2 linked regions of the Allochromatium vinosum DSM 180 genome follow. The protein of the gene in region 1 interacts with the protein of each later gene in a pairwise test. Links are inferred from orthologs where the notes say so. Each region holds a gene or a part of one and is shown on either strand. Other genes may lie near its edges.

Region 1 (7,552 bases):
CGCGGCGGCACAGGCCGTCGAGGTGGTGCACTGCACCGAGGACGCGATCCTGCTCATCGACCAGTTGCTTGAGATGGGCATCCGGCACGAGGAGCCGGCCGCGCCGACCCGGCTGACCGGCGAGGGCGTGGGGGCCGCCGAGGTGCCGCGCGGCACCCTCTTCCACCACTACCAGATCGAGGACGGGGCGATCGTCGGCGCCAACTGCGTCATCCCGACCGGCCAGAATCTGGCCAACATCGAGCTGGACATGCGGGCGCTGGTGCCGACCATTCTGGACCGCAGTCAGGAAGACATCACGCTGGCCCTCGAGATGCTGGTGCGGGCCTATGACCCCTGCATCTCCTGCTCGACCCACATGCTGAACGTCCGCTTCGTCTGATCCACCCCGATCCGCGTTCCCCGGTTCGTCCGGGGCGCGCGGTCGAGACCCCTCACATGACAACCCTCATCCTGGCGCTGGGCAATCCGTTGCGCGGCGACGACGGCATCGGGGCCGCTGTCCTCGAAGCCCTGCCAAACCTGCCGCCCGACGTGACCCTGCTGGACGGTGGCACCCCTGGTCTTGATCTCGTCCTCAGACTCCAGGGGCACGACCGGGTCATCATCCTGGATGCCGCCGACATGGGCGAGCCGCCCGGCGTCTGGCGCTGTCTGACCCCGGAGTCCGTGCGCGGACTCGACCCCCAGCTTCGCGGCAATCTGCATGCGGCCGGTCTGGCCGAAGCGCTGACGCTGGGCGAGGCGCTGGGCCTCCTGCCACCCGAGATCCTCATCCTGGGCATCCAGCCGGCGGCGATCGACTGGTCGCCCGGACTGAGTCCGGAAGTCGCCCGAGTCATCCCCGAGGTGTGCGAGGCGGTTCTGAGGCTACTGCGTCCAACGGGCTGAGTCGCGGCCGATTCGGTGGGCCGTGGATGCCGGTCATGCCACTCGTGCATTGCGCAATCGAATCCTGAGTATTTAATAAATTGTCGATCCAGGTATACTCGCGACCTTGTCCAACCGACATCGTCTCTAACGTCTCCCTGGAAGCGACATGACCCATAAGCCCGATATCGATCCGCAAGAGACTCAGGAATGGCTCGACTCGCTCGAGGCCGTACTGGAGAACGAGGGCGTCGAGCGCGCTCATTTCCTGCTCGAACGCCTGATCGACAAGGCCCGGCGCTCGGGCGCCTATCTGCCCTACAGCGCCAACACCGCCTATCTGAACACCATCCCGGTCCAGGCCGAGCAGCCCTTTCCGGGCGATCTGGCGCTGGAGCGGCGCATCCGCTCGCTGGTGCGCTGGAATGCCATGGCGATGGTGGTCCAGGCCAATCGGCTCTCGACCGAGCTGGGCGGACACATCTCCAGCTTCGCCTCCTCGGCGACCCTGATCGATGTCGCCTACAACCACTTCCTGCACGCGCGTACCAAGGATCATGGCGGGGATCTGGTGTTCTTCCAGGGTCACAGCGCGCCCGGTATCTATGCCCGCGCCTTTCTCGAAGGCCGGATCAGCGAGGAACAGCTCCATCATTTCCGCCAGGAGGTCGATGGCCATGGCCTGTCGTCCTATCCGCATCCCTGGCTGATGCCCGGTTTCTGGCAGTTCCCCACGGTCTCGATGGGACTCGGACCGCTGATGGCCATCTACCAGGCGCGCTTCATGCACTATCTGCGCGATTGCGGACTGGTGAATACCAGCGGGCGCAAGGTCTGGGCCTTCCTCGGCGACGGCGAGATGGACGAGCCGGAATCCCTGGGCGCGATCTCGCTGGCGGCGCGTGAGCGGCTCGACAACCTCGTCTTCGTGGTCAACTGTAACCTGCAACGGCTCGACGGGCCGGTGCGCGGCAACGGCAAGATCATCCAGGAGCTGGAAGCCGTGTTCCGGGGCGCGGGCTGGAACGTCATCAAGGTGGTCTGGGGGCGTTACTGGGATCCGCTGTTCGCGCGCGACAAGCTCGGCCTGATGCTCAAGCGCATGGAGGAATGTCTCGACGGCGACTATCAGGCGTACAAGGCCAAGGGCGGCGCCTACACCCGCGAGCACTTCTTCGGCAAGTACGATGAACTCAAGGCGATGGTCGCCAACATGTCGGACGAGGACATCTGGCGGCTCAATCGCGGCGGCCATGATCCGATCAAGGTCTTCAATGCCTATGCCGCCGCCATGAACTGCACCGGCAAGCCGACCGTAATCCTGGCCAAGACGGTCAAGGGCTATGGCATGGGTGTGGCCGGCGAGGGCATGAACATCACCCACTCGCAGAAGAAGATGGGCGAGACGGCGCTGCGGGCCTTCCGCGACCGCTTCAACATCCCGATCTCGGACGATCAGATCGACGCCACGCCCTTCTACAAGCCGGCGCCGGACAGCGCCGAGAGTCAGTATCTGCACGCACGGCGCGAACGGCTCGGCGGTTTCCTGCCGGCGCGGCGCGACGAGGCCCCGGCGCTTCAGGTACCGGCGCTCGATGTCTTCAAGTCGTTGCTGGAGGGTAGCGGCGACAAGGAGATGTCGACCACCATGGCCTTCGTGCGTCTGCTCACGCTCCTGGTGCGCGACAAGCAGATCGGCCAGTACGTGGTGCCCATCGTCCCGGACGAGGCGCGCACCTTCGGGATGGAGGGCATGTTCCGTCAGCTCGGGATCTATGCCTCGCAGGGCCAGCTCTATGAGCCGGTCGATTCCGATCAGGTGATGTACTACCGCGAGGACAAGAAGGGCCAGATCCTGCAAGAGGGCATCAACGAGGCCGGAGCCATGTCGTCCTGGATCGCGGCGGCCACGGCTTACGCCAATCATGGCCAGAGCATGATCCCCTTCTATATCTATTACTCGATGTTCGGCTTCCAGCGCATCGGCGATCTGGCCTGGGCGGCGGGCGACATGCGTGCGCGCGGCTTCCTGATCGGCGGCACGGCCGGGCGCACCACGCTGGCGGGCGAAGGCTTGCAGCATCAGGACGGCCACAGTCTGCTGCTGGCCTCGACCATTCCGAACTGTGTGGCCTACGACCCGGCCTATGCCTATGAGCTGGCGGTGATCGTCCAGGACGGTCTGCGGCGGATGTATGAGGACAAGGAGAACGTCTTCTACTACATCACCGCGATGAACGAGAACTACGTCCAGCCGCCGATGCCCGAGGGCTGTGCGGAGGGCATCCTCAAGGGGATGCATCCGGTCCGGCACGGCACCGACGGCGAGCCTCGGGTCCAGTTGCTCGGCTCGGGCAGCATCCTGCGCGAGGTGCTGGCGGCGGCCGAGTTGCTGGAGCAGGATTTCGGCATCGGTTCGACCGTCTGGAGCGTCACCAGCTTCAACGAACTGCGCCGCGAGGGCATCGAGATCGAGCGCTGGAACCGGCTCCATCCCGACCGGACCGCGCGCGTCACCTGGGTCGAATCCCAGCTCGGCGACACGCACGGTCCCATCGTCGCCGCGACCGACTACATGCGGCTCCAGGCCGATCAGATCCGGCCCTATGTGCCGCGCCGCTATGTGACGCTCGGCACCGACGGCTTCGGGCGCAGCGACATGCGCCGTCAGCTCAGAAAGTTCTTCGAGGTCGACCGTCATCAGGTCGCGCTCGCCGCACTCAAGGCGCTCGCCGACGAGGGCACGGTGCCAGTATCGATGGTGACGGACGCCATCGCCAAATACCGCATCGATCCGGACAAGCCCAACCCCGTGAACGTCTGAGCCGACTGGTCAACAGGTTTTAAGGAGTATTGCGCGTGTCAAGCCTCGAAGAAATCCTCTTGCCCGACATCGGCGATTTTTCCGGTGTCGAGATCATCGAGATCCTGGTCGCTCCCGGCGACCGGATCGAAGCCGAACAATCCATTCTGACCCTCGAAAGCGACAAGGCGACCATCGAGGTTCCGGCCCCCCTTGGCGGGCTGGTTCAGGAGGTTCTGGTCAAGACCGGCGATCGCGTCAGTCAGGGTGATCGGCTGATGCGGGTCGAGACCTCTGGGTCGAACCAAACCCGGAACGAGACGAGTCCGGTCGTAGGTGTGGCTTCAGCCGCATCGGCGGAGAGTGCGGCTGAAGCCGCACCTACGAACATGACCGGGGCTACCCCCGAACCCGAGTCGCGATCCGAACCGGCGGCCGAATCGGAACCACCGCGCCGCGCCCCCGGCGAGACCGAGCGCCGTCAGGCTCCGGTGCGCCCGCGCCCCGAGGACATGACCGCCATCGCCCGCGGCCGCAAGGCTCATGCGAGTCCTGCCGTGCGCCGCTTTGCGCGTGAGCTGGGCGTGGATCTGGCGCGGGTGAAAGGCTCCGGCCCCAAGGGTCGCATCGTCAAGGACGACGTCCAGGGCTATGTCAAGCAGACCCTGGCCCAGGGCGGCAGTGCGGCGATCGAGCCGGGCACGGCGGGCGTCTTCCAGCTCCCGAGCACGCCCGAGGTCGATTTCAGCCGCTTCGGCCCGACCGAGATCCGGGAACTGCCGCGCATCCGCAAGCTCAGCGGTCGGCATCTGCACCGCTGCTGGATCGGTATTCCGCATGTCACCCAGTTCGACGAAGCCGATATCACCGATCTGGAAGCCTTCCGCCAGACCCAGAAGGATGACTCGGCCAAGGCGGGCGTCAAGCTGACCCTCCTGCCCTTCCTGCTCAAGGCCGTGGCAACGGCACTGGCCCGGATGCCCGTGCTCAAGGCGTCCCTGACGCCGGATGGCGAGAGCCTGGTCCACAAGCACTACACCCATATCGGCGTCGCGGTCGACACGCCGAACGGTCTGGTCGTCCCGGTGGTGCGCGATGTCGACCGGAAGGGTCTGCACCAGCTCGCCACCGAACTGGCGGATCTCAGCGCCAAGGCGCGCGACGGCAAGCTGCTGCCGGGCGACATGCAGGGCGGCTGCTTCTCGATCTCCAGTCTCGGCGGCGTCGGCGGAACCGCCTTCACCCCCATCGTCAACGCGCCCGAGGTCGCCATCCTCGGCGTCTCGCGTGCCGAGATGAAGCCGGTGTGGAACGGGCGCGAGTTCGTGCCGCGCCGGATGCTGCCGCTGTCGCTGTCCTACGACCATCGCGTGGTCGACGGCGCCGACGGGGCACGCTTCACCAGCCTGCTGCGCGAACTGCTCGGTGACATCCGACGCTTGCTGATCTGATAGGATGGCGGGTCTTATCCCATAACGATTGTCAGCGCCTGTGGCGCCCGTGAGAGAAGCCCCACCATGAGCACCATCATCGAGGTCAAGGTTCCGGACATCGGAGATTTCAAGGACGTGCAGATCGTCGAGATCCTGGTCGTCCCCGGTGATCGGATCGAGCCGGAGACGTCACTGGTAACAGTCGAGAGCGACAAGGCCAGCATGGAGATTCCATCGCCCCGGGCCGGAGTCGTGAAGGCCGTGAACGTCAAGATCGGCGATCTGATCTCGCAGGGCGATCCGATCCTGACGCTCGACGTCGCCTCCGCGTCGGTTGACGAGAGCGACGACAGGGCGTCCGATGACGACGCCGAACTGGCCGCCGAGACCACAGCCGTCCAGGAGATCGTGACCGAGGTCGTGGTGCTCGGCGCCGGCCCCGGCGGATACACGGCCGCCTTCCGCGCCGCCGATCTGGGCAAGAAGGTCGTCCTGATCGAGCGCTATCCGACGCTCGGCGGCGTCTGTCTCAACGTCGGCTGCATCCCGTCGAAGGCACTGCTGCACACGGCCGCCATCATGGAAGAGGTCAAGACGCTCGGCGTCATGGGCGTGACCTACGGCGAGCCGGAGGTCGACCTGGCCAAGATGCGTGCCGGCAAGGACAAGGTGGTCGCCAAGCTCACCGGCGGGCTGACGGCGCTCGCCAAGCAGCGCAACGTCCAGGTCGTCCAGGGCGCCGGGCGCTTCGAGTCGCCCAACCGGATCGGCGTCGAGACCAAGGAAGGGCGTGTACGGGTGCGCTTCGATCAGGCCATCATCGCCTGCGGTTCCTCGCCGATGAAGATCCCCGGCTTCCCGCACGAGGATTCGCGCGTCATGGACTCGACCGACGCCCTGGCCCTGGCCGACGTGCCGGATCGGCTGCTGATCGTCGGCGGCGGCATCATCGGTCTGGAGATGGCGAGCGTCTACAGCGCCCTCGGTTCGCGTATCGACGTGGTCGAGCTGAAGAATCAGCTCATGCCCGGCTGCGACCCGGATCTGGTCAAGGCGGTCGAGAAGATCATCAAGAAGCGCTACGAGAACATCTGGCTCGAAACCAAGGTCGCCAGCATGAGCGCCGGACCCGAGGGCATCAAGGTCGTGTTCGAGGGCAAGCATCCGGGCACCGAACTCTACGACAAGGTGCTGGTCGCGGTCGGTCGCCTGCCAAACGGCAAGCTCATCGACGCCGAGGCGGCGGGCGTGACGGTCGACCAGCACGGTTTCATCAAGGTCGACCAGCACCAGCGCACCAATGTCCCGCACATCTTCGCCATCGGTGACGTGGTCGGCGGCCCGATGCTCGCGCACAAGGCCACGCACGAGGCCAAGGTCGCCGCCGAGGTCATCGCCGGACAGCCGTCGCTGTTCGACCCGCTGACCATCCCTTCGGTCGCCTACACCGATCCCGAGGTCGCCTGGATGGGCCTGACCGAGACCCAGGCCAAGGCCGACGGCATCCCCTACGAGAAGGGCGTCTTCCCCTGGGCGGCGAGCGGACGCGCGCTCGGCATCCATCGCGACGAGGGTATGACCAAGCTGCTGTTCGATCCCGAGACCAAGCGCATCCTAGGCGCCGGCATCGTCGGCCCCAACGCCGGTGAGCTGATCGGCGAGGCGGTGCTGGCGCTGGAGATGGGCGCCGACATGGAAGACATCGGTCTGACCATCCACCCGCATCCGACCCTGTGCGAGACCATCGGACTCGCCGCCGAGATGGCGCATGGCTCCATCACGGACCTGATGCCGCCGAAGAAGCGCTGAGAGGCGACCGAACGCCCCTCTCCCCTCGCGGGAGAGGGGGGAAACTACCGCCCCGCCAGCCAGAGACGCAGCCGTAACCCCAGTCCAGTTCCGACCCCAACGATCGACGAGCGAATACGTCCATCGCCATCGATCACAAAGCTGGTCGGCACACCCGCCACGCCCCAGGTCCGAGCCAAACGACCATCAGGGTCCGAGACGACCCGGAAATCCTGCCCGGCCTCGTGCATGTAGGCGCGGATCTCATCCTCCGTCCCCGATTGCAGCGCAACCGTGACGACGGCGTGATCGTCGGCGATGGCGTCGATGGTGCCGTCGGTGATCCGGCACACCGGACACCAGGTCGCCCAGAAATGCACCAGCACCGGCCGCCCGCGCCAGTCGGCGAGATCGATCGATGTGCCATCCACCGTGCGGCCAACCAGCGGCGGAGCCTCGCCCGTGACCAGGGTCCGTCCCTTCCACCACTGAACACCGACGACGATCGCCGCGATCAGGACGAGGTTGACCAGCCAGCCGCCCAGACGTCGACGCCAGCGTTGCCGAGCCGTCGGCGCCGGGGGAGCGCACGCTGAATCGGGAGTCGGCTCACTGTCGTCAGCCAAAGCGCAACACCATCCCGGTTGCCGCCAACCGC
Region 2 (5,255 bases), 2.5 Mb from region 1 along the record:
CGGCTGACCATTGTTCATGGCCAGGATCAGACTGTCGCTATCGGCCGGGATCGGTTCGCCGGTCTGCGGATCGACCGCGCCGGCCAGGGCGCCCGGTCCCAGATAAGGAACCAGATCGCCATCGGCCAGACCGGCGGCGAGCGTTTCGAGGCTGACTGACATCTTCGTGACTCCATACAAGAATGGTTGTTCACGAAATCAAAGCAAATATCACGCCAGCCAGATCGATTCCGATCAGTCGCGGAATTTACGTCCCGATCCCGGACCGCGCTTGCCGCCATCGTTGCTCTTGCCCGAGCTCGGCCGGCGCGGTGCATAGCCGTCGCGGTCACGGCGCTGGAAGTCGCCTCCGGCGCGCGGTGGCCTGGAATCACGCTCGCGCGGCGGACCCGAGCGGTCACGGCGACCTTCCCAGGCCCCGCCCTGCCCTGCCCCCGCGCTCTCATCGGCGGGCGTGATCCGCAGCGCCTGACCGCGCACATAGACGCGCTTGAGATGCTGGAAGACCTCGTTCGGCATCCCCTTGGGCAGGTCGACGACCGAATGATCGTCGCGGATGTCGATGCGGCCGATATAACGCCCCTCCAGGCCGGATTCGTTGGCGATGGCGCCGACGATCTCGCGCGGACTCACGCCGTGCTGATGACCGACTTCGATGCGGTAGCTGGTCAGATCGGCGTCATCGCGGCGCGGCTGGCCGCGTTCGGGACGCTCCGGACGCTCCGAGCGTTCGGCCCGATCGAAACGCGGCCGGCGTTCGTCGCGATTCCCATCGCGCTCGTCGAAGCGCTCGCGGCGCGGCGGACGATCCTCCCAGCCGCCCTGACGTCGATCGCCATCGCGACCACGTCCGCGCTCGCCGCGTTCGTCGAAGCGCTTGGGCGGGCGCGGCGGATCCTCCTTGACGTTCAACGGCCGCTCGCGCTGATTGAGATAGGCCAGCGCGGCGGCGATGTCCAGCATCTCGATCTCCTGCTCCTGACTGATGCGCGCGAGCAGGCGATAGAAGAAATCCAGATCCTGTTCGGACTGGGCCTTGCGGATCTCGCCGATGAAGCGGTCGATGCGCGACTCGCTGAGTGCGGCGGCCGAGGGCGGCTCCATCGACGGAATCGGACGCCGGATGACGCGCTCGATCGACTTGAGCAGCCCGCGCTCGCGCGGCTCGACCAGCAGGATCGCCCGTCCGGCACGCCCGGCACGTCCGGTGCGACCGATGCGATGCACATAGGCCGAGGGATCGGTCGGGATGTCGTAGTTGACCACATGGCTGATGCGCTCGACATCCAGACCGCGCGCGGCGACATCGGTGGCGACCAGCACATCGAGCTGCCCCTGCTTGAGCCGCTCGACGGTGCGCTCGCGCATCTCCTGGTTCATGTCGCCATTGAGCGGCTCGGCGGCGAAACCATGTGCCTTGAGCTTGTCGGCCAGTTCAGTCGTAGCGTTCTTGGTGCGCACGAAGATCAGCAGCCCGTCGAACGGCTCCAGTTCCATGATGCGGGTGAGCACATCGAGCTTGTGGAAGCGGGTGACGATGCAGTGATGCTGCTCGATGGTATCGACCGTCTCGGAATTGGCGGCGATCTTGACCTCGACCGGATCGACCAGTCGCGTCTGAGCCACGCGCCGGATGGCCGGCGGCATGGTGGCCGAGAACAGCGCGACCTGACGCTCGGCCGGAGCCTGATCGAAGATCCAGTCGATGTCCTCGGCAAAGCCCATGTTGAGCATCTCGTCGGCCTCGTCCAGCACCAGGGCGCGGATCGAGTCCAGCGCCAGGGTGCCGCGACGGATGTGGTCCATGACCCGCCCTGGAGTTCCGACGATCACCTGTGGATTGCGCTTGAGTTGCGAGAGTTGCAGCCCGTAGCCCTGGCCACCATAGATGGGCAGCACGTTAAAGCCCTTGAGATCCGTAGCATAACGCTGGAAGGCTTCGGCGACCTGGAGCGCCAGTTCGCGCGTGGGCGTGAGCACCAGCACCTGCGGCTTGCGCAGATCCGGATCGAGACGGCTGAGCATCGGCAGGGCGAAGGCGGCAGTCTTCCCGGTGCCGGTCTGGGCCTGACCGAGCAGGTCGCGACCGGCGAGCAGATGCGGGATACACTGGCTCTGGATCGCCGTGGGGGATTCGTAGCCGAGGTTCTTGACCGCTTGCGCGATCACGGGTGAAAGACCGAGCGCGTCGAAGCCGACGCTCGTTTCGTCTGGGGTATCCATGATGGAGGGGCCTCTCGGAGGGAGGTAGGGCGAACCCTTGGAGAAGGCCGACCGGCCAGCCTAGAGGGGAGTCGCGGAATAACCGGGTATTATCGACATCTTTCACGCGTCGCGCAAGATCAACATCCAATATTCGCGCGCACTTAACGGACCTGGGCCGCGGGCGATTTTTTATGTTAATTTAATCAAAAACTTAGATGCGAGCAGCCTGTTGATAAGCCTGTGGATAAATTGTGCGCAAAGTGTGCGCAAAAAAATATCGCCATTTCCATGCACATTTTACACACAACTTATCCACAGGCGATGCAGGTTTCAAACCTATGATAAGAAAAGAAAAATTCAACTTATCCACTTATCCACAGGCCCTATAATTACTAACATAAGATATATATCTTAATTAGTTATTAAGGATGCGGCGGTTTAAAATCGCACGATGAACGCTTCTTTCCTGCTCGACTCACTCAACCCGGCCCAACGCGAAGCCGTTTCCGCCGATCCCGGTCATCTGCTGATCCTCGCCGGTGCGGGATCGGGCAAGACACGCGTGCTCGTCCACCGTATCGCCTGGCTACTTCAGGTCCAGCAGGTCCAGCCCTGGTCGATCCTGGCCGTCACCTTCACCAACAAGGCCGCGCGCGAGATGCGCAGTCGACTCGACGAGATGCTCGGCACACCCGTCGGCGGGATGTGGGTCGGTACCTTCCATGGTCTCGCCCATCGCTTTCTGCGCGCGCACTGGCAGGACGCGGGTCTGCCTCAGCAATTCCAGATCCTGGACTCGGACGATCAGCTCCGGCTCATCAAGCGCCTGCTCAAGGAGATGCAGATCGACGAGGCCCGCTGGCCGCCCCGTCAGATCCAGGGCTTCATCAATCGCCAGAAGGATGAAGGACTGCGCCCGCATCATCTGTCCGAGACCGGCGACTTCGTGCAGGACAGGATGATCGCGGTCTATCGCGAATACGAAGCTGCGCGCCTCCGGGCCGGATCGCTCGACTTCGCTGACCTCCTGCTCTGCACGCTGGAGCTGCTGCGCGAGCGGGCAGACATCCTGCACCACTACCAGCAGCGCTTCGCCCACATCCTGGTCGACGAATTCCAGGACACCAACGCCATCCAGTACGCCTGGCTGCGCCTGCTCGCCGGCGGCGACAATCACCTGTTCGCCGTCGGTGACGACGACCAGTCCATCTACGGCTGGCGCGGAGCCAAGGTCGAGAACATCCAGTCGTTTCAGCGGGACTACCCGACGACGCGCACCATCCGGCTGGAACAGAACTATCGCTCCACCGGCAACATCCTGGCTGCGGCCAACGCGCTGATCGCCCACAACCCCGCGCGCTTGGGCAAGAACCTCTGGACCCAGGACAGCGCCGGCGAGCCGATCCGTCGCTATACCGCCTTCAACGAGGTCGACGAGGCGCGCTTCGTCGTCGAGCGCATCCGCCGCTTCGTCCAGGACGGCCATCGGCGCGATGAATGCGCCATCCTCTACCGCACCACGGCCCAATCGCGGCTGTTCGAGGAAGCGCTGATCCAGGCCGGCATCCCCTATCGGGTCTATGGCGGACTGCGCTTCTTCGAGCGCGCCGAGATCCGCGACGCGCTCGCCTATCTGCGTCTGATCGCCAATCCGAACGACGATGCGTCGTTCGAACGGGTGGTGAATCTCCCCACGCGCGGCATCGGCGAGCGCACGGTCGAGCTGGTTCGCGAACAGGCACGCGCGGCCGGCGTCTCGCTGTGGCGCGCGGCCCGTGAGCTCAGCACCAGCGGGGCGCTCAGCCCACGGGCGAGCAATGCACTGCGGGGTTTCCTCGACCTGATCGAGAGCCAGCGCGCTGCACGCGAGGGGCGTGCACTCAGCGAAATCGCCGACCGCGTGATCGAGGCGACCGGACTGATCGAGCACTTCAAGAACAGCAAGGACGGCAAGGGACAGGACCGGATCGAGAACCTGGAGCAGCTCATCGAGACCGTCAGCCGGTTCGAGCAAGATCTGCCCGACGAGGACGGTGATCCGCTCGGCGCCTTCCTGGCCCATGCCGCGCTGGAAGCGGGTGAGGCCGAAGCCGATCCGTTTGAGGACAGCGTGCAGCTCATGACGCTGCATAGCGCCAAGGGGCTGGAGTTTCCGCTGGTCTTCCTGGCCGGACTGGAGGAAGGGCTGTTCCCACACAGCCTTTCGGCCGACGATCCGGCGCGCCTGGAGGAAGAGCGCCGGCTGTGCTATGTCGGCCTGACGCGCGCCATGCGTCAGCTCTATCTCACCCAGGCCGAGAGTCGGCAGCTCTATGGGCGTAAGGAGTGTCCGGGGCCATCGCGTTTCCTGCGCGAGATCCCGCCCGAATTGATCGAGGAAGTCCGTGGCGGCGGTATCACCCGACCGGCGTTTGCAGCCAGGGTGCCGGCCTCCAGGTCCGTAGCCAGTAGTCCGGCCAAGAGCGGCGCGGGCGCCCAAGCGCCCGAAGGCTACCGGCTCGGCCAGCGCGTGCGTCATCCCAAGTTCGGCGAGGGCGTGGTGCTCAACAGCGAGGGACGCGGCGCTCAGGCGCGCATCCAGATCGACTTCAAGGGCGGCGTCGGGACCAAATGGCTGGTGCTGACCTATGCCCGGCTGGAGACGATGTGAGCGTCTGGAGGACGCTCGACGACTACCGGCCATCCGAATAATCCGCGATCTCAAGCGAGATCCGCCCTACAATAGTTCGTTTCATCCATCTCCCACGGCGTTCGTCCCACCATGTCCGAGTCCGCAAGCTTCGAAGATCTGCTCAACGAGTTCGACCAGACCCACCCACAGGCCCAGAAAGGTGAGCCGGCCGTGGGTGACAAGGTCAGCGGCACCCTGATCGCGATCGGCGAGGAATTCGCTTTCGTCGACCTGGGCGCCAAGTCCGAGGGCCGGCTCGATCTGGCCGTGATCCGCGACGCCGAGGGGCAGCTCAAGTACGCCGTCGGCGACACCGTCGAGACCCATGTCACCGGCAAGGACGAAGAGAGCGGCATGCTGCTGCTCGGCAGCCAGCACG

The links. The genes of interacting proteins can lie anywhere in the genome.
Region 2: the proteins of lpdA (region 1) and uvrD interact in binary tests that used the Escherichia coli proteins (3 or more experiments, as listed by UniProt). The link is inferred for Allochromatium vinosum DSM 180 from one-to-one orthologs.

What each region holds. Positions count from the first base shown.
Region 1 is NC_013851.1:927,871-935,422, reverse strand. The notes cover bases 4,645-7,552. They hold lpdA (dihydrolipoyl dehydrogenase), read left to right. Parts: upstream 4,645-5,190; coding sequence 5,191-6,915; downstream 6,916-7,552. Other genes in these bases: ppx (exopolyphosphatase), read right to left, coding at 7,513-7,552; ALVIN_RS03980 (protein disulfide oxidoreductase), read right to left, coding at 6,960-7,520; aceF (dihydrolipoyllysine-residue acetyltransferase), read left to right, coding at 4,645-5,124. Also shown: ALVIN_RS04005 (Ni/Fe hydrogenase subunit alpha), read left to right, coding at 1-382; ALVIN_RS04000 (hydrogenase maturation protease), read left to right, coding at 439-891; aceE (pyruvate dehydrogenase (acetyl-transferring), homodimeric type), read left to right, coding at 1,040-3,694; more of aceF, read left to right, coding at 3,730-4,644. UniProt on the Escherichia coli protein: Lipoamide dehydrogenase is a component of the glycine cleavage system as well as of the alpha-ketoacid dehydrogenase complexes.
Region 2 is NC_013851.1:3,427,237-3,432,491, forward strand. The notes cover bases 2,322-5,255. They hold uvrD (DNA helicase II), read left to right. Parts: upstream 2,322-2,656; coding sequence 2,657-4,855; downstream 4,856-5,255. Other genes in these bases: rpsA (30S ribosomal protein S1), read left to right, coding at 4,967-5,255. Outside these bases: ALVIN_RS15190 (SIR2 family protein), read right to left, coding at 1-162; ALVIN_RS15195 (DEAD/DEAH box helicase), read right to left, coding at 235-2,223. UniProt on the Escherichia coli protein: A helicase with DNA-dependent ATPase activity. Unwinds DNA duplexes with 3'-5' polarity. Translocates on single-stranded DNA with 3'-5' polarity. Initiates unwinding more efficiently from a nicked substrate than double-stranded DNA.